Regions from separate parts of the Micromonospora sp. AKA38 genome, predicted to be linked through region 1. Evidence: predicted binding sites of a transcription regulator. Region 1 holds the regulator's gene; the other holds the start of a gene.
The links. The regulator HrcA, encoded in region 1, represses chaperone genes, less so after heat shock. The targets are predictions, from matches to a motif close to GGTTNGCACNCTCNNNNNGAGNGTGCNAACC.
Positions count from the first base shown of each region.

Region 2: a site for HrcA is predicted at 1,763-1,793, ahead of groL (chaperonin GroEL). Genes of this name have one in related genera too.

Region 1 is NZ_BNEI01000003.1:600,342-604,808, forward strand. Features, by position in the region: gene TPA0908_RS11235 (16S rRNA (uracil(1498)-N(3))-methyltransferase) at 1-625, opposite strand, end outside; gene dnaJ (molecular chaperone DnaJ) at 627-1,769, opposite strand; gene hrcA (heat-inducible transcriptional repressor HrcA) at 1,841-2,866, opposite strand; gene TPA0908_RS11250 (DUF4870 domain-containing protein) at 3,075-3,752, shown strand; gene hemW (radical SAM family heme chaperone HemW) at 3,795-4,467, opposite strand, start outside.
Region 2 is NZ_BNEI01000003.1:1,500,636-1,505,102, forward strand. Features, by position in the region: gene groL (chaperonin GroEL) at 1-1,566, opposite strand, end outside; gene TPA0908_RS15570 (hypothetical protein) at 1,841-3,487, opposite strand; gene TPA0908_RS15575 (cold-shock protein) at 3,597-3,800, opposite strand; gene TPA0908_RS15580 (GNAT family N-acetyltransferase) at 4,025-4,467, shown strand, end outside.

The sequences.
Region 1 (4,467 bases):
ACGCGGCCAGCTCCGGCTCGGCGATGCCGCCCTCGGGGCCGACCACCAGGACGATCTCGCCGGTCGACGGCAGCGCGACGGTGGTCAGCCGCTCGTCGGCCTCCTCGTGCAGCACGAAGGCGGCGTCGGCGCCGGCGATCCGGCGGGCCACCGTGACGGTGGACTCGTCCGGGGCGCCGGCCACCACCGGCAGCCACGGGCGGCGGGCCTGCTTGGCGGCCTCCCGGGCGGTGGCCACCCACTTCTCCCGGGCCCGGACGCCCCGGTCGCCGCGCCACTGGGCGACCGAACGGGACGCCGCCCAGGGCACGATCTCGTCCACCCCGACCTCGGTCATCGCCTGCACGGCCAGCTCACCCCGCTCGCCCTTGGCGATCCCCTGCACCACCACCAGCCGGGGGACGCACGCGTCGGCGTACCCCCGGGAGGTGACGCGCAGGTCGAGCGTGCCCCGGCCGACGGCGGTGACGACGGCGGCGGCGGTGCCACCCCGGCCGTCGGCGAGCAGCAGTTCCTCGCCGACGCGCAGCCGCTGCACGGTGGCCGCGTGGTGGCCCTCCGGGCCGTCCAGCGTCACCGTGTCACCGGCGGGCAGCGCCTCGACCAGGAACAGCGGCGCCGACACCTCAGGCGTGCCCGTTGAACGCGTCGCGCATCCGGGAGAAGAAGCCGCCCTGCTTGGTCAGCTCGGCGACCTCCTCGCCGCGGGTCTTGGCGAAGTCGCGCAGCATCCGCTCCTGGTCGGCGTCGAGCTTGGTCGGGGTCCGCACGTCCAGGTGGACGTAGAGGTCACCCCGGCCGGTGCCGCGCAGGTGCGGCACGCCGCGGGCGCGCAACCGCATCGTGCTGCCGGGCTGGGTGCCGGCCTTGACGTCGACGATCTCCTCGCTGTCCAGCGTCTTGATGGTCAGCCGGGTGCCGAGCGCGGCGGCGGTCATCGGCACCGTGACCCGGCAGTGCAGGTCGTCGCCCTTGCGCGAGTAGACGTCGTGGGTCCGCTCGTGGATCTCGACGTAGAGGTCGCCGGCGGTGCCGCCACCCGGGCCGACCTCGCCCTGCTGGGCCAGCCGGATCCGCATGCCGTCCTCGACGCCGGCCGGGATCTTGACGGTCAGCGAGCGGCGGGTCCGTACCCGCCCGTCACCGGCGCAGGTCGGGCAGGGGTGCGGGATCGTGGTGCCGTAGCCCTGGCAGACGGTGCACGGCCGGGCGGAGACCACCTGGCCGAGGAACGTCCGCTGCACCGACTGCACCTCACCGCGGCCCCCGCACGCCTCACAGGTGGCCAGGTGGGTGCCGGCGGCGGTGCCGGCGCCGGAGCAGGTGGTGCAGAGCACCGCGGTGTCGACAGTGATCGGCGCCTCGACGCCGAACGCGGTCTCGTTGAGGTCCAGTTCCAGCCGCAGGATCGCGTCGGCGCCCGGCCGGGTACGCGGCCGGGGACCCCGGCTGCCGCCCGCCGCGCCGCCGAAGAACGCGTCCATGATGTCCTGGAAGCCGACGAACGGGCCGGCGCCGCCCGGGCCACCCGCGCCCGCGCCCCCGCCGCCCGGGGCGAGCGGGTCGCCACCCAGGTCGACGATCTGCCGTTTCCGGTCGTCCGAGAGGACCTCGTACGCGGCGTTGATGTCCTTGAACTTCTCCTGTGCCTCCGGGTCCGGATTGACGTCCGGGTGGTACTGCCGCGCCAACTTCCGGTAGGCACGCTTGATGTCGTCGTCGGAGGCGTCCCGGCTCACGCCGAGAATTCCGTAGTAGTCCCTGGCCACTGCGTTCGGTGTCCTCATGTTCGTCTCGCGTCGCCGGTCGCCGGCCGTTCCCGGCCGTCGGCCCTGACTGGTCAGTTCTGGGCCAGCAGTTCGCCCACGTAGCGTGCCACGGCCCTCACCATGGCGATATTGCCGGGGTAGTCCATCCGGGTGGGCCCGAGCACGCCGAGCCCACCGACGATCGTGGCACCCGGGCCGTAACCGGTGCTGACCACCGAGGCGGCCCGCAGATTGTCGATCTCGTTCTCGTCGCCGATGAGCACCCGGGTGGTGTTGCTCGGCTCGGTCTCGCCGATCAGCTTGAGCAGCACGACCTCCTCTTCGAGCGCCTCGAGGATGGGGCGCAGCGAGCCCTGGAAGTCGAGCAGGCCGCCCCGGGTGAGGTTGGCGGTGCCGGCCAGCGCGATCCGCTCCTCGTGCCGCTCGACGAGCGTCTCCAGCAGCACGGTGGAGAGCGTGGTCATGGCCGGGCGCAGGTGCGGCGCGGACTCCTCGACCAGCGCCTGCACCAGCGGGGGCGTCTCGGCGAGCTGGCTGCCGACCAGTTTCTCGTTGACCAGCCGGCGCAGGTCCGTCACGTGTTCGGCGGGGACCGGGGCGGGCAGCTCGACCAGCCGCTGCTCGACCCGCCCGGTGTCGGCGATCATGACGACCATCAGCCGGGTGGTGGAGATCGGCACCAGTTCCAGGTGGCGCACCTTGGAGCGGGCCAGGCTCGGGTACTGCACCACGGCCACCTGCCGGGTGAGCTGGGCCAGCAGCCGGACCGTGCGGTGCACCACGTCGTCGAGGTCGACGGCGCCGACCAGGAAGCGCTCGATCGCCCGGCGCTCGGCCGGGCTGAGCGGCTTGACCCGGGAGAGCCGGTCCACGAAGAGGCGGTACCCGCGGTCGGTGGGCACCCGGCCGGCGCTGGTGTGCGGCTGCCGGATGTAGCCCTCCTCCTCCAGCACCGCCATGTCGTTGCGCACGGTGGCCGGTGAGACGCCGAGCTGGTGGCGCTCGACCAGGGCCTTGCTGCCCACCGGCTCCTGCGTGGCGACGTAGTCCTCGACGATGGCGCGCAGCACGGCGAGCTTGCGGTCGTCGAGACCCATCTCCCCACCTCCTGACGCACCTCGGCCGGGTGACGCGCGGCATCCGGCGGGCAACTGGCACTCGACTGTAGCGAGTGCCAGTCTACGTCGGCACCCCCGCCGGCGCGATGATCAGCGCCGCACCCCGGGTGCGGTCCGCCGGGGTCGGGCGGCGCGTCGGGCCGAACAGCCCTGGTGCCGCTTGCCCCCGGGACCTACCGTGACGTCCATGACTGAACCTCCTCGCCCTCCCGGAGCGGGGGACCCCGGCCCCCAGCCCGACCCGTTCCCGCCGTCGGCGCCGTACGGCTCCTCGCCGGCCGACGAGCCCCCCACCGCACCACTGTCCGGGGCGCCGGGCGGGGGCGGCTATCCCCCGCCCGGCGGTTATCCGCCCCCGGGCGGCCAGCCTCCGCCGGGCGGCTACCCCCCGCCGGGCGGCTATCCCCCGGCCGGTGGTGACACGCCGGGCTACGGCGCGCCCGGCGGTGGCGCCCCGGGCTACGGCGCGCCGGGCGGCGGCTACCCCGCCGGCGGCTCCTACGGCCCGCCGGCCGGCTACGCCAACAACGACGACAAGACCTGGGCCCTGGTGGCGCACTTCGGCGGCGCGGCCGGGATGCTGATCGGCGGCGGCGTGCTGGGCTGGGTCGCGCCGCTGGTGGCGCTGCTGGCCCGGGGCAACCAGTCCCCGACCGTCCGGGCGCACGCGGTCGCCGCGCTGAACTTCCAGCTCATCTGGTCGATCATCGCGCTGGTCGGCTGGATCCTCACCTGCATCCTGATCGGCCTGGTGGTCGGCTTCGGCGCCATGATCGTCGGCATCATCTTCGGCATCCTGGCCGGCGTGAAGGCCAACGAGGGGCAGCTCTACCGCTACCCGATGTCGGCCAGCCTGATCAAGTGACAGCCGCCGGCCGGTCCCGCACGGCGGGGCCGGCCGGACCGGTCAGGGCAGCAGGTCGCGGACCACGCCGTCGGCCAGCAGTCGACCGCGCAGCGTGAGCACGGCGCGACCGTCCGCGTACGCGTCGGCGTCCAGCAGCCCGCCGGCCCGGGCCCGCTCGGCACCCACCCGGCCGGCTTCGTCCAGCACGACAAGCGGCAGCCCGGAGTCGAGCCGCAGCCGCAGCATCACGTCCTCCATGTGCTGCTCGTCGGCGGTGAGCCGTTCCCGGGCCAGCGCCGGCGAGGCGCCGCCGGCGAGCCGCTCCGCGTACCCGGCCGGGTGCTTGACGTTCCACCAGCGCACGCCGCCGACGTGGCTGTGCGCCCCCGGGCCCAGGCCCCACCAGTCGGCGCCGGTCCAGTAGAGCAGGTTGTGCCGGCACCGGGCCGCCTCGGAACGGGCCCAGTTGGAGACCTCGTACCAGGAGAAACCGGCCGCGTGCAGCGCCGCCTCCGCGGCCAGGTAGCGGTCCGCCGCCACGTCGTCGGAGGGGTACGGCAGCTCGCCCCGGCGCATCCGCGCGGCCAGCCGGGTGCCGTCCTCCACGATCAGGGCGTACGCGCTGACGTGGTCCACGCCGGCGTCGACCACCTGGGCCAGCGAGGCGGCGAAGTCGTCCGCGGTCTCCCCCGGCGTGCCGTAGATCAGGTCCAGGTTGACGTGGTCGAACCCG
Region 2 (4,467 bases), 900 kb from region 1:
CTTGTCCGCCACGACGGCCTCGGTGGTGAGGAACAGCGCGGCGATCGAGGCGGCGTTCTGCAGCGCGGAACGGGTCACCTTGGCCGGGTCGATGATGCCGGCGGCCAGCAGGTCGACGTACTCGCCGGTCGCGGCGTTGAGGCCGTGACCCGGGTCGAGGTTGCGGACCCGCTCGACGACGACGCCACCCTCAAGGCCGGCGTTGACGGCGATCTGCCGCAGCGGGGCGTCCAGCGCGATCTTGACGATCTGCGCGCCGGTCGCCTCGTCGCCGGCCAGGTCCAGCTTGTCGAAGGCGGTCTTGCCGGCCTGCACCAGCGCGACGCCACCACCCGGGACGATGCCCTCCTCGACGGCGGCCTTCGCGTTGCGGACGGCGTCCTCGATGCGGTGCTTGCGCTCCTTCAGCTCGACCTCGGTGGCCGCGCCGACCTTGATCACCGCAACACCGCCGGCCAGCTTGGCCAGACGCTCCTGCAGCTTCTCCCGGTCGTAGTCGGAGTCGCTCTTGTCGATCTCGGCCCGGATCTGGTTCACCCGGCCCTGGATCTGCTCGGCGTCACCGGCGCCGTCGACCACGGTGGTCTCGTCCTTGGTCACCACGACCTTGCGGGCGCGGCCCAGCATGTCGAGGTTGACGGCGTCCAGCTTGAGGCCGACCTCCTCGCTGATGACCTGGCCACCGGTGAGGATGGCGATGTCGGTCAGCATGGCCTTGCGGCGGTCACCGAAGCCCGGCGCCTTGACGGCGACCGACTTGAAGGTGCCCCGGACCTTGTTGACGACCAGCGTGGCGAGGGCCTCGCCCTCCAGGTCCTCGGCGATGATCAGCAGCGGCTTGCCCGACTGCATGACCTTCTCCAGGATCGGGAGCAGGTCCTTCACCGACGAGATCTTGCTGTTGACGATCAGGATGTACGGGTCGTCGAAGACGGCCTCCATACGCTCCGGGTCGGTCATGAAGTAGGCGGAGATGTAGCCCTTGTCGAAGCGCATGCCCTCGGTGAGCTCAAGCTCCAGGCCGAAGGTGTTGCTCTCCTCGACGGTGATGACGCCTTCCTTGCCCACCTTGTCCATCGCCTCGGCGATGATCTCGCCAACGCTGGGGTCGGCGGCGGAGATGGAGGCGGTGGAGGCGATCTGCTCCTTGGTCTCCACGTCCTTGGCGAGCTTGAGCAGCTCCTCCGAGACGCTGGAGACGGCGGCCTCGATGCCCCGCTTCAGGGCCATCGGGTTGGCACCGGCGGCCACGTTGCGCAGGCCCTCGCGGACCAGAGCCTGGGCCAGGACGGTCGCCGTCGTCGTGCCGTCACCGGCGACGTCGTCGGTCTTCTTCGCGACCTCCTTGACCAGCTCGGCGCCGATCTTCTCGTACGGGTCCTCGAGCTCGATCTCCTTGGCGATGCTCACACCATCGTTGGTGATGGTGGGGGCACCCCACTTCTTCTCGAGCACGACGTTGCGGCCCTTGGGTCCGAGCGTCACCTTCACGGCGTCGGCGAGCTGGTTCATGCCCCGCTCGAGGCCGCGGCGCGCCTCTTCGTCGAACGCGATCATCTTGGCCATACGGCGTTGTCCTCCTGGACACTCACGGGCCACCCGGGATGCCCGGATGGGCCGTCTGGTGTACGCACCTTGGGGACGTCGCCACCTGGCGACGACGACGTCCTCCTCGGTCGGGCCGGACAGCCCGCGACGACCGGCCCCGTTCCGCTCCGGCACCCCTGGGGCACCGGCGCGGCCGTGGCCCTACCGCCCCGACCATTGGCACTCACCGTACGCGAGTGCCAATGACTTGTTTAGCACTCTCCCTAGCCGAGTGCAAGCACGACCGCACCGCTCAGCCGAGTTCCGCAGCCAGCCGGGCCGCGTTCACCGGGCCTTCGTGGGCCCGCTGCTCGGCGTACGCGGCGACCAGCCCGACGAGCTGCGCGAGATAGGCCGGCGCGGCCAGCGCGGCACCCACCACGGCCAACGTCACCGCCCCGACCGCGGTACCCGGCCCGGCCATCGGATCGGTGCCGAACGCCGCGCCGCTCACCGCACCCACCACGGCGTCCAGCACGGCGGCCGCGACCAGCGCGCACGCCACCAGCGCCACCCGACCCAGCACCATGCCCAAACGGTTGTGGAACATCCGCCAGGCCCGCCCGACCGGCTCCTGCCGCTCGAACAGGTAGACCGGCCCGAACAACGCGACCGCGAACCCGGCGTAGATGCCGGGCAGCAGGCAGAGACAGGCGCCGACCGTGATCAGCAGCGAGACGACGATCGTCCAGCCCCAGAGGCCGAGCGCGCGACGCGCGCCGTACCGGAGCGCCCCGCCCAGGCCGGCCGGCTCGCCGGCCGCCTGCCGGGCGACCACCCACGTGCCCGCACCCCAGCCGAGCGCTTGGAGCGGACCGAAGACCAACGCGGCGAACAGGACCGCGCCGTAGAACACGAACACGTGCTCCAGGTAGCCGTCCGGCAGCACCGGCGCGCCGTCCGGGCCGGTCGCCATCTCGTCGGTGGGAACCAGGAAGAGCGAGAGTACGGAGATCACCGCCGCCGGAACGCCCTGGGTGAGCAGCATGATCGGCAGAAGTTGCCGCCACCCCCGCCGCACCGCGCCGGCACACCGCGCGAACCATCCCCCGACGCCCGCGTACGGCGGGGTCACCAGCGGGTCCTGCGGATCGAGACCGGGATACCAAACCCCGGACCCCGGGTGCCCCGGATACGCGGCGCCCGGCATCGGCGGCCCGGGGTAGACCGCACCCGGCATCGGCTGACCCGGATACGGCACGCCCGGCATCGGCTGACCCGGGAACGCCGCACCCGGCATCGGCTGACCCGGGAACGGCACGCCCGGCATCGGCTGACCCGGGAACGGCACGCCCGGCATCGGCTGGCCCGGATACGGCACGCCGGGCATCGGCTGGCCCGGGTGCGCCGGCCCGGCGGCGGGCCAGGGCCAGCCGGCGGGTGGCGTGGAGCCCGGCGCGGACCCGCCCGGCGGGAGAGCCGGCGCGGCGGGCCAGCCGGGCGGCGGGGTACCGGGCAGGCTCGGCGCCCCCGGGTCGGAGCCCGGCGCGGACCAGCCCGACGGGACGTCAGGTGTGGCGGGCCAACCGGGCGGCGCGGGCTCCGGCGCGGGCCAGCCGGCCGGCGGGGCCGAGTGGGGCCAGCCGGCCGGCGGGGCGGAGTACGGCGGATCGGCGGTGGTCAGGTCGGCCCACGGATCGACGGGCGCCTGACCGGCAGGCGGCTGACCGGCGGCGGGCAGTTGCGACCCGGACGGCCCGGACTGCTCCGGCACCGGCCCGGCGGGCGGCTGGCCGGCAGCGGGCGGCTGCGGCCCGGACTGCTCCGGCGCCGACCCGGCGGGCAGTTGCGACCCGGACGGACCCGACTGCTCCGGCACCGGCCCGGCGGGCGGCGTAGGCCGGGCCGGGTCGGCCGGGGGCACCGGCTCGGTGGAACCCGACGGGGGCAGGTCGGACATGGGCCCTCCTCAGCGGCAACGGCTGGAACGGCTCATGATCTTCCACGGTGCGGGGCGGCATCGCAGCCCCGGTCGGGGTGGTTCGGCCGTGGGCGACGGCCGGTAGCGATCAGGCGATGACGCGGACGTGCTCGGCCTGCGGACCCTTCTGGCCCTGGGCGATCTCGAACTCGACCCGCTGGCCGTCGTCCAGAGCCTTGTAGCCGTCCATCTCGATCGCGGAGAAGTGGACGAAGACGTCCTGACCGCCGTCGACGGCGATGAAGCCGTAGCCCTTTTCGGAGTTGAACCACTTCACGGTGCCCTGTGCCACGGTGCACTTCCTCACTCTGCGCGGCGTCCCAACACCCGGAGACCGGCGGACCGGCACCGGCGGCGCACCGGTTTTCGGCGATCGGCGAGGGCCGCTGAATCGGTGACCGAAATCGCACGCTACACGAGGAGTGACGACCGCGCACGACCACAAATCGGGCATATTCCGGGCGCGATACGGCACCCGGACGCGCCCGCTCCGACCCGGTCCGGTATGTATGCGGCATGACCAGCGCGCCCGTCCCGCCCACGGTCCGGCGGATCCGTCCGGAGGACGCCGCCCGGATGCGGGCGCTCCGGTTGGAGATGCTGGCCGACAGTCCGCTGGCCTTCCTGGAGACGGTGGCCGAGGCCGCCGCTCGCCCGCACGCGGACTTCGCGGCCCGGGTGGCGACCGTCTCGCGCGGCGACCAGATCGCCCAGTTCGTCGCCGAGGCGGACGCCCGCCTGGTCGGTCACGCCGGTGGCATCGCCGCCCCGGACGAGCCGGGCCTGACGCTCGTCTACGCGGTCTACGTGACCCCGGCTCGCCGGGGCACCGGGCTGCTGGCCGGGCTGGTGGACGCGGTGGCGGCCTGGTCGCGGGCCTGCGGGCGGCCCGAGTTGATGATGGAGGTGGTGGTCGGCAACGACCGCGCCTGCCGGGCCTACCGCAAGTTGGGCTTCAC